2 regions of the Ideonella margarita genome follow, and region 2 is predicted to be linked to the other one. Evidence: predicted binding sites of a transcription regulator. Region 2 holds the regulator's gene; the other holds the start of a gene.
What was found. The regulator sigma-54, encoded in region 2, starts transcription at its own class of promoters, with help from an activator protein. The targets are predictions, from matches to a motif close to TGGCANGNAANCTGCTTT.
Positions count from the first base shown of each region.

Region 1: glnA (type I glutamate--ammonia ligase) is a predicted target of sigma-54. The motif match lies at 4,417-4,434, and genes of this name have one in related genera.

Region 1 covers NZ_JBBUTI010000007.1:275,083-281,520, reverse strand. Annotated here, with positions in the region: gene ntrC (nitrogen regulation protein NR(I)) at 1-1,187, opposite strand, end outside; gene glnL (nitrogen regulation protein NR(II)) at 1,204-2,301, opposite strand; gene AACH00_RS12245 (hypothetical protein) at 2,298-2,828, opposite strand; gene glnA (type I glutamate--ammonia ligase) at 2,899-4,314, opposite strand; gene AACH00_RS12235 (competence/damage-inducible protein A) at 4,592-5,377, opposite strand; gene AACH00_RS12230 (EI24 domain-containing protein) at 5,411-6,331, opposite strand; gene AACH00_RS12225 (sterol desaturase family protein) at 6,383-6,438, opposite strand, start outside.
Region 2 covers NZ_JBBUTI010000006.1:125,721-132,158, forward strand. Annotated here, with positions in the region: gene AACH00_RS09925 (methyl-accepting chemotaxis protein) at 1-581, shown strand, start outside; gene AACH00_RS09930 (energy transducer TonB) at 595-933, shown strand; gene AACH00_RS09935 (THUMP domain-containing class I SAM-dependent RNA methyltransferase) at 908-2,245, opposite strand; gene AACH00_RS09940 (RNA polymerase factor sigma-54) at 2,242-3,756, opposite strand; gene lptB (LPS export ABC transporter ATP-binding protein) at 3,763-4,533, opposite strand; gene lptA (lipopolysaccharide transport periplasmic protein LptA) at 4,530-5,135, opposite strand; gene AACH00_RS09955 (thiol:disulfide interchange protein DsbA/DsbL) at 5,332-5,976, opposite strand; gene AACH00_RS09960 (SPOR domain-containing protein) at 6,018-6,438, opposite strand, start outside.

The DNA.
Region 1 (6,438 bases), on a different contig from region 2:
CGCTCCTGAACCTCAGGCCCACCGCCCGCCAGCAACTCAGGCGGCAAGTCCTTCGACTCGATCACCTGCGCCGGCGCCATCACCGTCAGCCAGTGGCAGACGTTTTCCAGCTGGCGCACATTGCCCGGGAACTCGAAGGTCTTGAGCAGCTCCAGCGCTTCATCGGTGATGCGCTTGGGCTCGACGCCAAGGTCCTTCGCGCTCTTCTGCAGGAAGAACTTGGCCAGCGCCGGCACGTCGTCAGAACGCTCGCGCAGCGGCGGCAGGCGCAGCCGGATCACGTTCAGTCGGTGGAACAAGTCTTCGCGGAACACACCCTGCCGCACCCGGTCTTCCAGGTTCTGGTGGGTGGCCGCAATGACGCGCACGTTGGCCTTCAGCGGCTGGTGACCGCCCACGCGGTAGAACTGGCCGTCTGAGAGCACTCGCAGCAGGCGGGTTTGCAGATCGAACGGCATGTCGCCGATTTCGTCGAGGAACAGCGTGCCGCCGTCAGCCTGCTCGAAGCGGCCGCGGCGCATGGTCTGCGCGCCGGTGAAGGCGCCGCGCTCATGGCCGAACAGCTCGGACTCCAGCAGGTCTTTCGGGATGGCCGCGGTGTTGATCGCGATGAAGGGCCCGTTGCTGCCCAGATCGCCACGCGGGCTGTGCCGGTGCAGCGCGCGCGCCACCAGCTCCTTGCCGGAGCCGGACTCACCGGTGATCAGCACCGTGACATTGCTTTGCGACAGGCGGCCGATCGCACGGAAGACGTCCTGCATGGCCGGCGCCTGGCCGAGGATTTCCGGGGCCGGCGCGTTGCGCTCGTCATTGACCTCTTCGCGCAGGCTCTCGTCCACGGCGCGGCGGATGAGCTCGACGGCCTTGGTCAGGTCGAACGGCTTGGGCAGGTACTCGAACGCCCCGCCCTGGAAAGCCGACACCGCGCTGTCCAGGTCAGAGTAGGCGGTCATGATGATCACCGGCAAACCGGGGATGCGCTCCTTGACCTTGGCCAGCAAGTCGAGGCCCGAGCCACCCGGCATGCGGATGTCACTGACCAGGACCTGCGGCTCGTCGTCTGCCAGCGCCGCAAGCACTTCTCGCGGATTGGCGAAACTGCGGACCGGCAGTTGCTCACGGGCCAGTGCTTTTTCAAGCACGAAGCGGATGGATTGGTCGTCGTCAACGATCCAGATGGGTTTCATTCAGGCAACTTTTGCGTCAGGGCAACGGAATCACGATCTTGAAGACCGTGCGTCCCGGCGCGCTGTCGCATTCGATCGTGCCCTGATGCTGTTGCACGAATGTCTGCGCCAGCGTGAGCCCAAGTCCTGAGCCACCGTCCCGCCCTGACACCAGCGGGTAGAAGATACGGTCTCTCAAACTGTCGGGGACGCCCGGTCCGTTGTCCTGGATATGCAATTCCAGTGCCAGTCGAAACCGTTGCTTGCCGATCGTGACTTGCCGCGAGACCCGCGTGCGCAGCGTGATGCAGGCATCGCCCTCGTCAATGCGCTCATTCAAGGCCTGGCAGGCGTTGTGAACGATGTTGAGCACGGCCTGGATGAGCTGCTCGCGGTCACCGCGGAACTCGGGGATCGAGGCGTCGTAGTCGCGCTCCACGCGCAGGCCGCGTGAATGCTCGGCCAGCACCAGCGAGCGCACCCGCTCACAGACCTCGTGGATGTTCACGTCACCCACCACATGCGGCTTGCGGTGCGGCGCCAGCAGGCGATCGACCAGCGTCTGCAGCCGGTCCGCCTCGTGGATGATCACCTGGGTGTATTCGATCAGCTCGGGGCTGGGCAGATCCATCGCCAGCAGCTGCGCGGCGCCGCGAATGCCACCGAGCGGGTTCTTGATCTCATGCGCCAGGTTGCGGATCAGCTCTTTGGTGACCTGCGCCTGGCCCAGCGCCCGCTCTTCGCGGTCTTGCCGGGTCTGCTGCTCGATCTCGATCATCTCGACCAGGATGCGGCTGTGCGAATGCTCGGTCTGGCTGACGATGATGTGCACAGGCAGAGGCTCGGCGTGGCCGACCACCGCGCGGCGCAGCGCGCCTTCAAAGCGGCGGGTGGCGAACTCGTTGCGCGACACGGCATCGATCGCTTCCAGCAGCGCCGAAGGCTCTCTGAACCACTCGGGCAAGGTGCGGGTGACCAGCGTGCGGCGAGACAGCCCCACCACCGATTCGAGCACCGCATTGGCGAACAGACAGGTGCCATCAGGCTGAACGACGGCAACCATCGTGGCCAGCAGATCGAACGCTTCCCATGCCCGGACTTCGTCAGGGGCGGCTTGTTCAGAAAATTGCATCATCCACCGAGCTTCTGGATTTCACGCTTGATGGCGGCCACATCAGCCTCCTTGCGGGTCACGGCGGCCTTGAGTTCGGCGACGCGATCGAGATATTTCTGGGCGTTGCGCTCATCGCCGCGGCGCTCTGGCTCGCCGTTGTTGTACTCGCGCTTGGCAGCCTCCAGTGCGGCTTCTTCCTTGCGGAGTTCAGCCTCCAGGATGCGGCGGGCGTCGGTGTCGCGGCCGCGTTGCTCGGCGGCGTCCACCCGGGCGTCAGGCGGCCTCGGGCCGGAGGCTGGCGGGGTGCTGGGCGATGTGCTCGGCTTGGGCTTGGTGCCCGGCACCGTGGTGGGCTGCTGGGTTTCTCGGGCCTTGCAGCCGCGCTGCTCGGCTTCCTTGGCGCCAATGGTGTTGGTGAACACATTGCCGGGGCAGATGTAATAGACCGACGGCGCCTGCGCCAGGGCGGGCAGAACGGTCAACACCGGCGCCACCAGCAGGGTGCGGCCAAGCGTGCGGGAGATCAAGCTGGACAGCGTCAATTTCATGCCTTGATTGTGCAGCCAAAAAAAAGGGACGGCCAAAGCCGTCCCTCTTGCTTGCACTGGATCCGGAGGATCAGAGTGCGTAGTACATGTCGAATTCGACCGGGTGCGTGGCCATGCGGAAACGCGTGACTTCCTGCATCTTCAGGTCGATGTACGCATCGATGTACGCATCGGTGAACACGCCACCCTTGGTCAGGAACGCGCGGTCCTTGTCCAGGTATTCCAGAGCCTGGTCCAGGCTGTGGCAGACCGTCGGGATCAGCTTGTCTTCTTCCGGCGGCAGGTGGTACAGGTCCTTCGTTGCGGCTTCGCCCGGATGGATCTTGTTTTCCACGCCGTCCAGACCGGCCATCAGCAGTGCTGCGAAGGCCAGGTACGGGTTGGCGGAAGGATCCGGGAAACGTGCTTCGATACGGCGGCCCTTCGGGTTCGCGACGTAAGGAATACGGATTGAGGCCGAGCGGTTCTTGGCCGAGTAAGCCAGCTTCACCGGGGCTTCGAAGCCAGGCACCAGACGCTTGTACGAGTTCGTACCCGGGTTGGTGATGGCGTTCAGGGCACGGGCGTGCTTGATGATGCCGCCGATGTAGTACAGCGCGAATTCCGACAGGCCTGCATAGCCGTCACCGGCGAACAGGTTCTTGCCGTCCTTCCAGACCGACTGGTGCACGTGCATGCCCGAACCGTTGTCGCCAACGATCGGCTTCGGCATGAAGGTCGCGGTCTTGCCGTAGGCATGAGCGACGTTCACGATGATGTACTTCTGCAGCTGGACCCAGTCAGCGCGCTCAACCAGCGAGCTGAACTTGGTGCCGATTTCCATCTGGCCGGCGTTCGCCACTTCGTGGTGGTGCACTTCGACCGGAATGCCGCACTGCTCGAGCAGCAGGCACATTTCCGAACGCATGTCCTGGGCGCTGTCGACCGGGGGAACCGGGAAGTAGCCACCCTTGACGGTCGGGCGATAGCCGGTGTTACCGTGCTCGTATTCACGGCCCGAGTTCCAGGCGCCTTCTTCGGAGTCGATCTTGAAGAACGAGCCCGACATTTCATTGGCCCAACGGACGCTGTCGAACACGAAGAATTCGGGTTCCGGACCGAAGTAAGCCACGTCGCCCAGGCCCGAGGCCTTCATGTAGGCTTCAGCGCGCTTGGCCAGCGAACGCGGATCGCGCTCGTAAGGCTTGCCGTCGGCCGGATCGATGACGTCGCAGGTCAGGATCAGCGTCGGCTCTTCGAAAAACGGGTCGATGTTGGCCGTGCTCGGGTCGGGCATCAACTGCATGTCGGAGGCTTCAATGCCCTTCCAGCCAGCAATCGAAGAACCGTCGAACGCGTGGCCCGAGGTGAACTTGTCTTCGTCAAAGTGGGAAACCGGCACGGTGACGTGCTGTTCCTTGCCACGGGTATCGGTGAAGCGGAAGTCAACGAACTTGATTTCGTTGTCCTTCACCATCTTCATCACATCGGCGACGGTCTTTGCCATCAAGGGGCTCCTGGCGGATGAGTTGTCAACGGGTTCTTGAGTCAGTGACCAGAACAAGCCTGCTTTCAAGGGCAAGCTCGGACTTGTCACGGCCGAAAGAATGTAGCAGAAACCATGCCCAGAAATGGGGATGCCAACGCAAGCGGCTGCCAGAAGACACCACCGTGGGTGCAAGACCGCTTCCTCGCGGAAACCTCAGGCATGGCAGTGCTTGAATTTGCGGAATGCACCGAAATGGCGCCCTCGGTAGCGCCAACTTGGTGCATTCAATTCGCACTCATTCGGTGCGCACCTTGATGTCGGTGAATCGGGCGAGGCCAGCCATCAAGGCGTCGAATGCGGCGGGCAGGTCGCCAGACGCGCCCTTCACGCCCAGTTCGATGTGACGGCCACGCACCGGGTGATCCACGCTGGGCAAGCTGAACACGCGGATGCCGGGATGGTCGCGCTCGATGTCGAGCATCAGCGGCGTCAGCGTGGACTCCATGCTGCCGAACACGAAGACCGACCGCTCCTCGACATCAGCGGGGCGGACGTGGCCGCACTGGGTGTCGAGCACCCAGGCCACCATCGGGTGCGCCATCACCGGGAAGCCGGGCACGAAGTGCACCGTGCCCACGCTGAAGCCCGGTATCTTGTTGTACGGATTCGGAATGATGCGGGCACCCTGCGGGAACACGCCCATGTTGAGGCGGTGCACGTTGTCGTCGCGCTCAGGCTCATAGGGCACGCCCTGCTCGGCCGCCACGTCGCGGATGCGCTCGAGGATGAGTTCGCGCGCCTCAGGGTTCAATGCCAGAGGCACGCCCAAGGCCGCGGCAGCGCACTGCCGGGTGTGGTCATCGGGCGTGGCACCGATGCCGCCGCAGGAAAACACGATATCGCCACTGGCGAAAGCGTCTCTCAGGGTGGCGGTGATGGATTCGCGGTCATCGCCGATGTAGCGCACCCAGGACAACATGTGGCCACGCTCCCTGAGCATCTCGATGACGCGGGCCATGTGCTTGTCCTGGCGACGGCCGGAGAGGATTTCGTCGCCGATGATGATGAGTCCGAAGGCCATGGTGCAGCTTGCCGAATGAAGAGAGACGCCCGGTCAGGGCAAAGGGGCGATCGAGGTGCCGCCGATGGGCGGTGCCGCATCGGTAGGGCCCGGCGCGATAGGCTCGATGACCTGGGGCGCCGGCTCGCGGTCGGTGCGCGGCGCCAGCACCTCGCCCTCCACCCGCACGCGGTGCGCCTGCAGCGCCGCCAAGGCGTAATGGGTGAACCACAGCGACGAGAACGCGAACACCAGGGTGTAGAGCCACACGGACACCGCCACCATCAGCGGCGCGAGGAACAGCATCGTCGCGCTGATGGCCCAGATCAGCGAGGGCGCAGCCCCCAGAAAGCCGGTGAACAACCCGATCACCAGCATGGGCCAGCGGTGCTGGGCGAGCAGCGCTTCGCGCTCTTCCCGGCTGGCGTGGTCAGCCAGCGCATCGAAGCCCATCACACGTGCCGTGAGCCAGCCCCAGATCAGCGGCGGAATCAGCAACATGAGGGGCGGAATGAACCACAGCGGCATCGTGATGAGCAGCGCCAGCATGGCCACGACGGTGGCACCGAGGCCACGCAACAGGCCCTGCCACCAGGCGGCACCGTGTCGGCGCTGCAGCGCCGGAAAGCGCCGCTCGGCCACCAGGCTCACGATCGCTGGTGTCATCAAGCCGGCCACCAGCAGCAGGCTCACCACCACCACCACAGGCACCGCCATGCCCACCACCAGCAGCGGCGCCAGCACGGCACGGAAGCTCGGGCCGACAGACGCATCGACCCACTTGAGCATGGCCTCGATCAGCGACCAGCTTTCCAGCGAGGCGCGCACGCCGGCCACGGCGGCTTCCCAGAAGAAGTAGCCCAGCCCGACCGCCAGCCCGCCCGCGATCAACAGGGGCAGCAGCGACAGGCCGATGACACGCGGCATCAGCAGGTAAACGGCTGCGCGCCAGGAAGAATCAAGCAGAAGTTTCATCCCGCGAGCATAACGGCAAGCCCGGGGCCTTGCCGCCGCGGGCCGTGCCGCTTAAGCGCGCCCGAAGAGGCGGCGCAGGCCGAGCCGTTGCTGCGCCCAGAAGGTGT
Region 2 (6,438 bases):
TGGTCGAAGGCGGCCAGGCGGTCGAGAGCCTGGTCGACACCATGACGCGCATTGCCGATTCGAGCAACCGCATCAAGGACATCATCGGCGTGATCGACGGCATCGCCTTCCAGACCAACATCCTGGCGCTGAACGCGGCTGTCGAGGCCGCACGGGCCGGCGAGCATGGCCGCGGCTTTGCCGTCGTGGCCAGCGAGGTGCGCACGCTGGCGGCCCGCGCCGCCGCCGCCGCCAAGGAAATCAAGGGCCTGATCGACGACTCGGCCCAGAAGGTGGCCAGCGGCAACCAGACCGTGACGGAGGTGGGCCAGCGCATCCGCGGCATCGTGACCGAGGTGGTGAGCGTGCGCGAGCTGATCGAGGCCGTGTCGAGTTCCGGCCACCACCAGGAAGCCGGCATCGGCCAGATCAACCAGCGTGTGGCCGATCTGGACCAGACCACTCAACAAAACGCGGCTTTGGTCGAACAACTGGCCGCCACCACCGAATCGTTGAAGAGCCACGCCAACCGGCTGGTCAGCACGGTCGAGTTTTTTCGCATCGACAACACCCCCCGCGCGGCCCTGGCGGCCCCGGTCTGAAGGAGCATTACCCATGTACAAGCGTTCCATCTCCAGCCTGCTGGCCGCCACCCTGCTGGGTGGCCTGATCGTGGCGGCACCGGCCGCCCACGCTGATCCGAAGATCATCAAGAAGGTGCCGCCGGAGTTTCCGGACGAAGCCATCCGCCGCAAGGTGAACGACGGCGTGCTGAAGACCAAGGTGAGCATCGACGGCGCCGGCAACGTGACCGACGTTCAGATCGTCGAAGCGATTCCCGCACCCGCCAAGGTGTTCTCGGGGGCCGCCACCGCAGCGCTGATGAAGTGGAAGTTCGAAGGGTCCGGCAAGCCGGACTCCGCCGACATCAGACTGGTGTTTTCTCAGGAGTGACGCGGCTGTCGCGGGCGGAGCCCGCGACCATGTCGAAGCGGAACATGCGGCACTCGATGGCGCCGTTCCACATCGGCACGCGGCGGCTTTCCTTCAGCCGCATCAGCGTCGGCAGCTTGGCCTCGGGTGTGAGCACCCAGGCGGTCCAGCCGGCGTACTGCTTCTTCCAGTGCGCTGCCAGGCGGGCGTAGAACTCGCCTGCATCGGCCGCGCCTTCAAACTTTTCGCCCGCGGTGTCGCGCTCGGCAAACCGACCAGGCCGCGCCATGCCGGCCGGGCCCTGGCCCGTGCCCTTGGGCGCAATCCGCTCACCATACGGCGGGTTCATCATGATCACGCCGTGGTCCGCCGGGGCGGGCCGTTGCAGCGCATCGCCGGTCTTGAAATCGATGGCCTTCAGCACGCCGGCGCGCTCGGCGTTGCGGGTGGCGAAGTCGGTCATGCGGAACGACACGTCGCCGGTCCAGATGGGCACGCGCGGCGCATGGATGGCGTCTTCGGCGTCTTCGCGCAGGCGGCGCAGGTCGCCCAGGTGGTCACGGAAGGGCAGCAGCTTCTCGAAGGCGAAGCGGCGGTTCATGCCGGGCGCAATGCCGCAGGCGATCTGCGCCGCCTCGATGGCGATGGTGCCGGCGCCGCAGCAGGGGTCGAGCAAGCCGCCGTCTTCCTCGCGGCCATGCCAGCCGGCCGCAGCCAGCATCGCGGCGGCCAGGGTTTCCTTCAGCGGGGCCTCGCCCTTGACCTCGCGCCAGCCGCGCTTGAACAGCGCCTCGCCGGAGAGGTCGATCGACAGGCTCGCGTATTCGGGCCCGAGGTGCAGCACCAGCGCCAGATCGGGGAAACGCGTGTCGACGCTGGGGCGCTCGCCGCAGGCGTTGCGCATCACGTCGCAGACACCGTCCTTGATGCGCAGGGCCGCGAAATTCAGGCTCTGCAGCGGTGAACGCCAGGCCGACGCATCCACCCGCAGCGTGTTGCGCGGCGTGATCCAGTCGTCCCAGCGCACCCGGCAGGCCATGTCGTACAGGTCGTGCTCGTCGCGGTACTGGCCGTCGATGACCTGCCACAGCACGCGCTGGGCCAGGCGGCTGCCCAGGTTCAGGCGCATCGCCATGTCGATGTCGCCGTCCACATACACGCCGCCGCGGCCGGCCTCCAGCTGGGTGCCGGGGGGCAGCAGGCGGGCGCATTCGTCGAGCAGGAAGGGCTCGGTGCCCACCGCGCAGGTGAGGAACAGCACGCCGGTCTCGATGTCCGACGCGGTGCGGGCGGGTGCGGCCACGCGGCGCGGTGCGGAGTTGTCTTCAGTCATAGCGCCTTGCGCAGGTTGGCGGGCGCGATCTTCAGCGCTTCGCGGTATTTGGCGACGGTGCGGCGGGCCACCTGGATGCCCTGCTCTTCGAGCATGTCAGCGATCTGGCTGTCCGACAAGGGCTTGACGGTGCTTTCAGCCGCGACGAACTGCTTGATCAGGGCGCGCACCGCCGTGCTGGAGGCGTTGCCGCCCGCATCGGTGTTGAGCGACGAGCCGAAGAAGTACTTCAGCTCGAAGGTGCCGTAGGGCGTGGTCATGTACTTCGCGGTGGTGACGCGCGAAATGGTCGATTCGTGCAGGCCGAGTTCGTCAGCGATCTCGCGCAGCACCAGCGGCTTCATCGCAATCTCACCGTGGGTGAAAAACGCCTTCTGCCGCTCGACGATGGCCTGCGACACACGCTGGATGGTCTCGAAGCGCTGCTGGATGTTGCGGATGAACCAGCGGGCCTCCTGCAGCCGGGCAGACAAGTGCCCCGCGCCGCGCTGGCCGCGGATGGCCTGGGCGTACAGGTCGCTGACCTTCAGCTTGGGCATCACGTCGGGGTTCAGCACCACCTTCCAGTTGCGGCCCGACTTCATCACGATGACATCCGGCACGATGACCAGACTCTCGGCATGCACAAACGGCCGGCCGGGCTTGGGTTCGCACGCCACGATCATGGCCTGCGCCGCCTTCACCGTCGGCTCGTCGCAGTTGGTCAGGGACATCAGCTTCTTGATGTCGCGGCGGGCCAGCAGGTCCAGGTGGCCCTGAGCGATGGTGATGGCGCAGGCGCGCCCCGGGCTGGCCGCGCGCTGGCGAAGCTGCAGCACCAGGCACTCAGACAGGTTGGCCGCACCGACGCCGGTGGGCTCCATGCTCTGCAACCAGCGCAGGCCGCAGCGCAGCTGATCGAGCAGTTCCTCGCGTGCTTCATCGCCGGTGATGCCCAGCACGTCGGCCACCCGCGAGGCGATGTCTTCCAGCGTGCCGTCGAGGTAGCCGTCGTCATCCAGCGATTCGATCAGCACATGCACCGCGGCGGCGTCCTGCGCGTTCAGGCGCATGCCCAGCAGTTGCTGGCGCAGATGATCCTGCAGCGACGGGCCGTGGCGATTGCGCTCCTGAGGCTCGAAGTCCTCGTCGCCGCTGGCGGTGCCGCTGCCGGCGCTGGGCGTCTCGCGGATGCCGTCGAAGTCATCGCGCTCGGTCCCGTTTTCCCAATCGTCACGCTCGGTCGATCCGAACTCGGCGGCGTCGAGTGTGGCCGGCTCCTCGCCGCCTTCGCCCACGCTGCTGCCGGCCGAGTCCGCTTCTTCGCGGGTGCTGGCCGAGGCGCGGTCGGGGGCGCTGAAATCGAACGGGGTGGCGTCTTCCTCGGGCTCGAGGAAGGGGTTCTGTTCGAGCATCTGCTCGACTTCCTGGTGCAACTCCAGGGTAGACAGCTGCAACAGCCGGATCGATTGCTGCAACTGGGGCGTCAGCGCCAGATGCTGGGACAGGCGAACCTGCAGAGTCGGTTTCATGCCGCCTTACATCTTGAAGTGCTCACCGAGATAGACCCGGCGCACGTCCGGGTTCTCGATGATGTGTTCAGGCGTCCCTTCGGCCAGCACAGCGCCTTCACTGATGATGTAGGCCCGGTCGCAGATACCGAGGGTTTCGCGCACGTTGTGGTCGGTGATCAGCACACCGATGCCACGCGCCTTGAGGAAACTGATGATGCGCTGGATCTCGATCACGGCGATCGGATCAACGCCGGCAAACGGCTCATCCAGCAGGATGAAGCGTGGCTGGGTGGCCAGCGCGCGGGCAATCTCGACTCGCCGACGCTCACCACCCGACAGCGCAGGCGCGGGGGAATCGCGCAGGCCGGTCAGGCTGAGGTCGTTCAGCAGGCCGTCGAGCTGGCGCTGGATCTCGTCAGCCTTGAGCGACTTGCCCTGTGGGTCGTACTGCAGCTCCAGCACGGCGCGGATGTTCTCTTCGACCGTGAGCTTGCGGAAGATCGAGGCTTCCTGCGGCAGGTACGACAGACCCAGGCGCGAGCGCTGGTGGATCGGCTTGCGCTCGATCTGCTGGCCGTCGATGCGGATCTCGCCGGCATCACAGCGCACCAGGCCCACCACCATGTAGAAGGTGGTGGTCTTGCCGGCGCCGTTCGGGCCCAGCAGGCCCACCACTTCACCGGCGCCCACCGACAGGTGCACATTGCGCACCACGGTGCGTGCCCCGTAGGCCTTGCGCAGGCCAGTGGCCTCCAGCCGGCTCTCGGCCGACCCTGCAACCGCCGCGGTGCTCAACGGGCGTCTCCGCCGCCGTTGCGGTTGGTGGCTGGTGCCGGCGCGGGGTCAGGCTCGGCCGCCCGCGGGGTGAACACCAGGCGGGCCTTGCCCGTGGTGCCCGGGCCGGTGGCGGCACCGCCTTCGAAGACGATGGTGTCGGCGCGCTGGTCGTAGGTGATGGTGTCGGCGCTGGCTTCGTCGGACACCTTGCCCGCGCGCAGCACGCGCAGCTTGGCACTGCCAACGAAGCGCACGCGCTCATTGCCGCCGTCGTAGTCGATGCGGTCAGCCTCGGCCTCGACCACTTCGTCCGGCCGGTCACGGCGCTGGCGGAAGCTGGCGGCCTCGCCAGCCTGGCCCACGGCGCGGGCGGTGAAACGGCCCGGCGCCTCTTCACGCACCTCGATGCGGTCGGCCTTGATCAGCAAGCTGCCCTGGGTGACCGAGACATTGCCCTTGATGAGCGTGGTCTTGGTCTTCAGGTCGACGGAGGCCGCCTGCTTGCCGTCGCTTTCAACCACCATCGGCTTGTTGCGATCAGCCTTCTCCGCCCATGCCGCAGCCGTTGCGAGCAACGCAGCAGTGGCCAGCAGGGCACGAAACAGAGGGTGTGAAGTCATTGGCGGGGCATGAAACTTGCAGACGATTCTACGCGCCTGAGCCCCGCCCTCGCGCACCACGGTGGCAAATGGGGGGCACAAACAACGGGCAGCGTGTCACGCACGGACGCCCTGCGTGCAGCTTGCAGGCTGCCGCGGGCCGCCAACATCAAGCCGGGCGCCGCCAGCCATCAGTCGCCGGCACGGCCCCGGTTGTTCAGCCGCGTGCCTTGCGGGCCTGCGCCACCAGGTAGTCGGTCACGGCCAGCGCCGCAGCGTGGCTGCCCGTCAGCGCAGCCGAGGTCAGGAACTTGCCCTGCACGCCGATGGCCGGCACGCCGTCGAGACGCCAGGCTTCGGTCAGCTGCTTGGCCTGGCGGGCCTTGCCGATCACGCTGAACGACTTCATGGTCTCGACCAGCTTGGCGCCGTCGACGCCGTTGGCCGCGGCAAACGCCAGCACGTCGGCTTCGGTGTTCAGGCGCTTGCGTTCCACATGGATGGCGTTGAACACCTTGCGGTGCAGGCTGTCGAGCAGGCCCAGCGCCTCCAGGGCGTAGAACAGCTTCTGGTGAAACTCATGGCTGGGCGTGAAGCCGACCGGCACGCGGCGCACCTGCACATCGGCCGGCTGCTTGCGGGCCCAGGCGTCGAACTCGGGCTCCAGCGCATTGCAATGCGGGCAGCCGTACCAGAAGAACTCGGCCACATCGATCTTGCCGCTGGCCGCCACCGGCACCGGCTGGGCCAGGCGGGTGTACTGCGCCCCTTCCGCCGGGGCGCCCTGCGCGCGGGCCGCTTGAGGCAGGCCGATGGCTGCCGATGCAGCCAGGGATAGGGCAGAAAAGTCGCGACGGTTCATGGCAGGCAATGGGTGAGGTGAAAAACAGCCGGGCAAAAAGCTCAGGGCTTCGGCCGGTCCACGGCCACCAGCGCCGACTCAGCGCCGGCAGACTTCAGACGCTCCTGCTGGGCACGGGCGTCGTCCTTGGTTTCAAACGGGCCGATGCGCACACGGTGCACCGTGCGGCCGCTCTGCTCACGCTCGCTGACCTTGGCGGCAAAGCCCTGCATGGCCAGCTTGGCGCGCTGCTGTTCGGCGTCGTCGGCGCTGGAGAAAGCGCCGGCCTGCACGAAGTAGATCGAGCCGTCCTTCACCGAACCGGGCGACGGCGTGGCCGCGGCGGCCGGTGCCGGCGACTGGCCCGCCAGGATGGCGGCCGGGTCACGGCTGGACTTGGCCGGCTCGGCGGCGGCGTCAGGACGCGACGCCGGCTTGGCGGCTGCCGTGGCCGCAGAGGCCGGCGCAGCCACGATGGGCGCA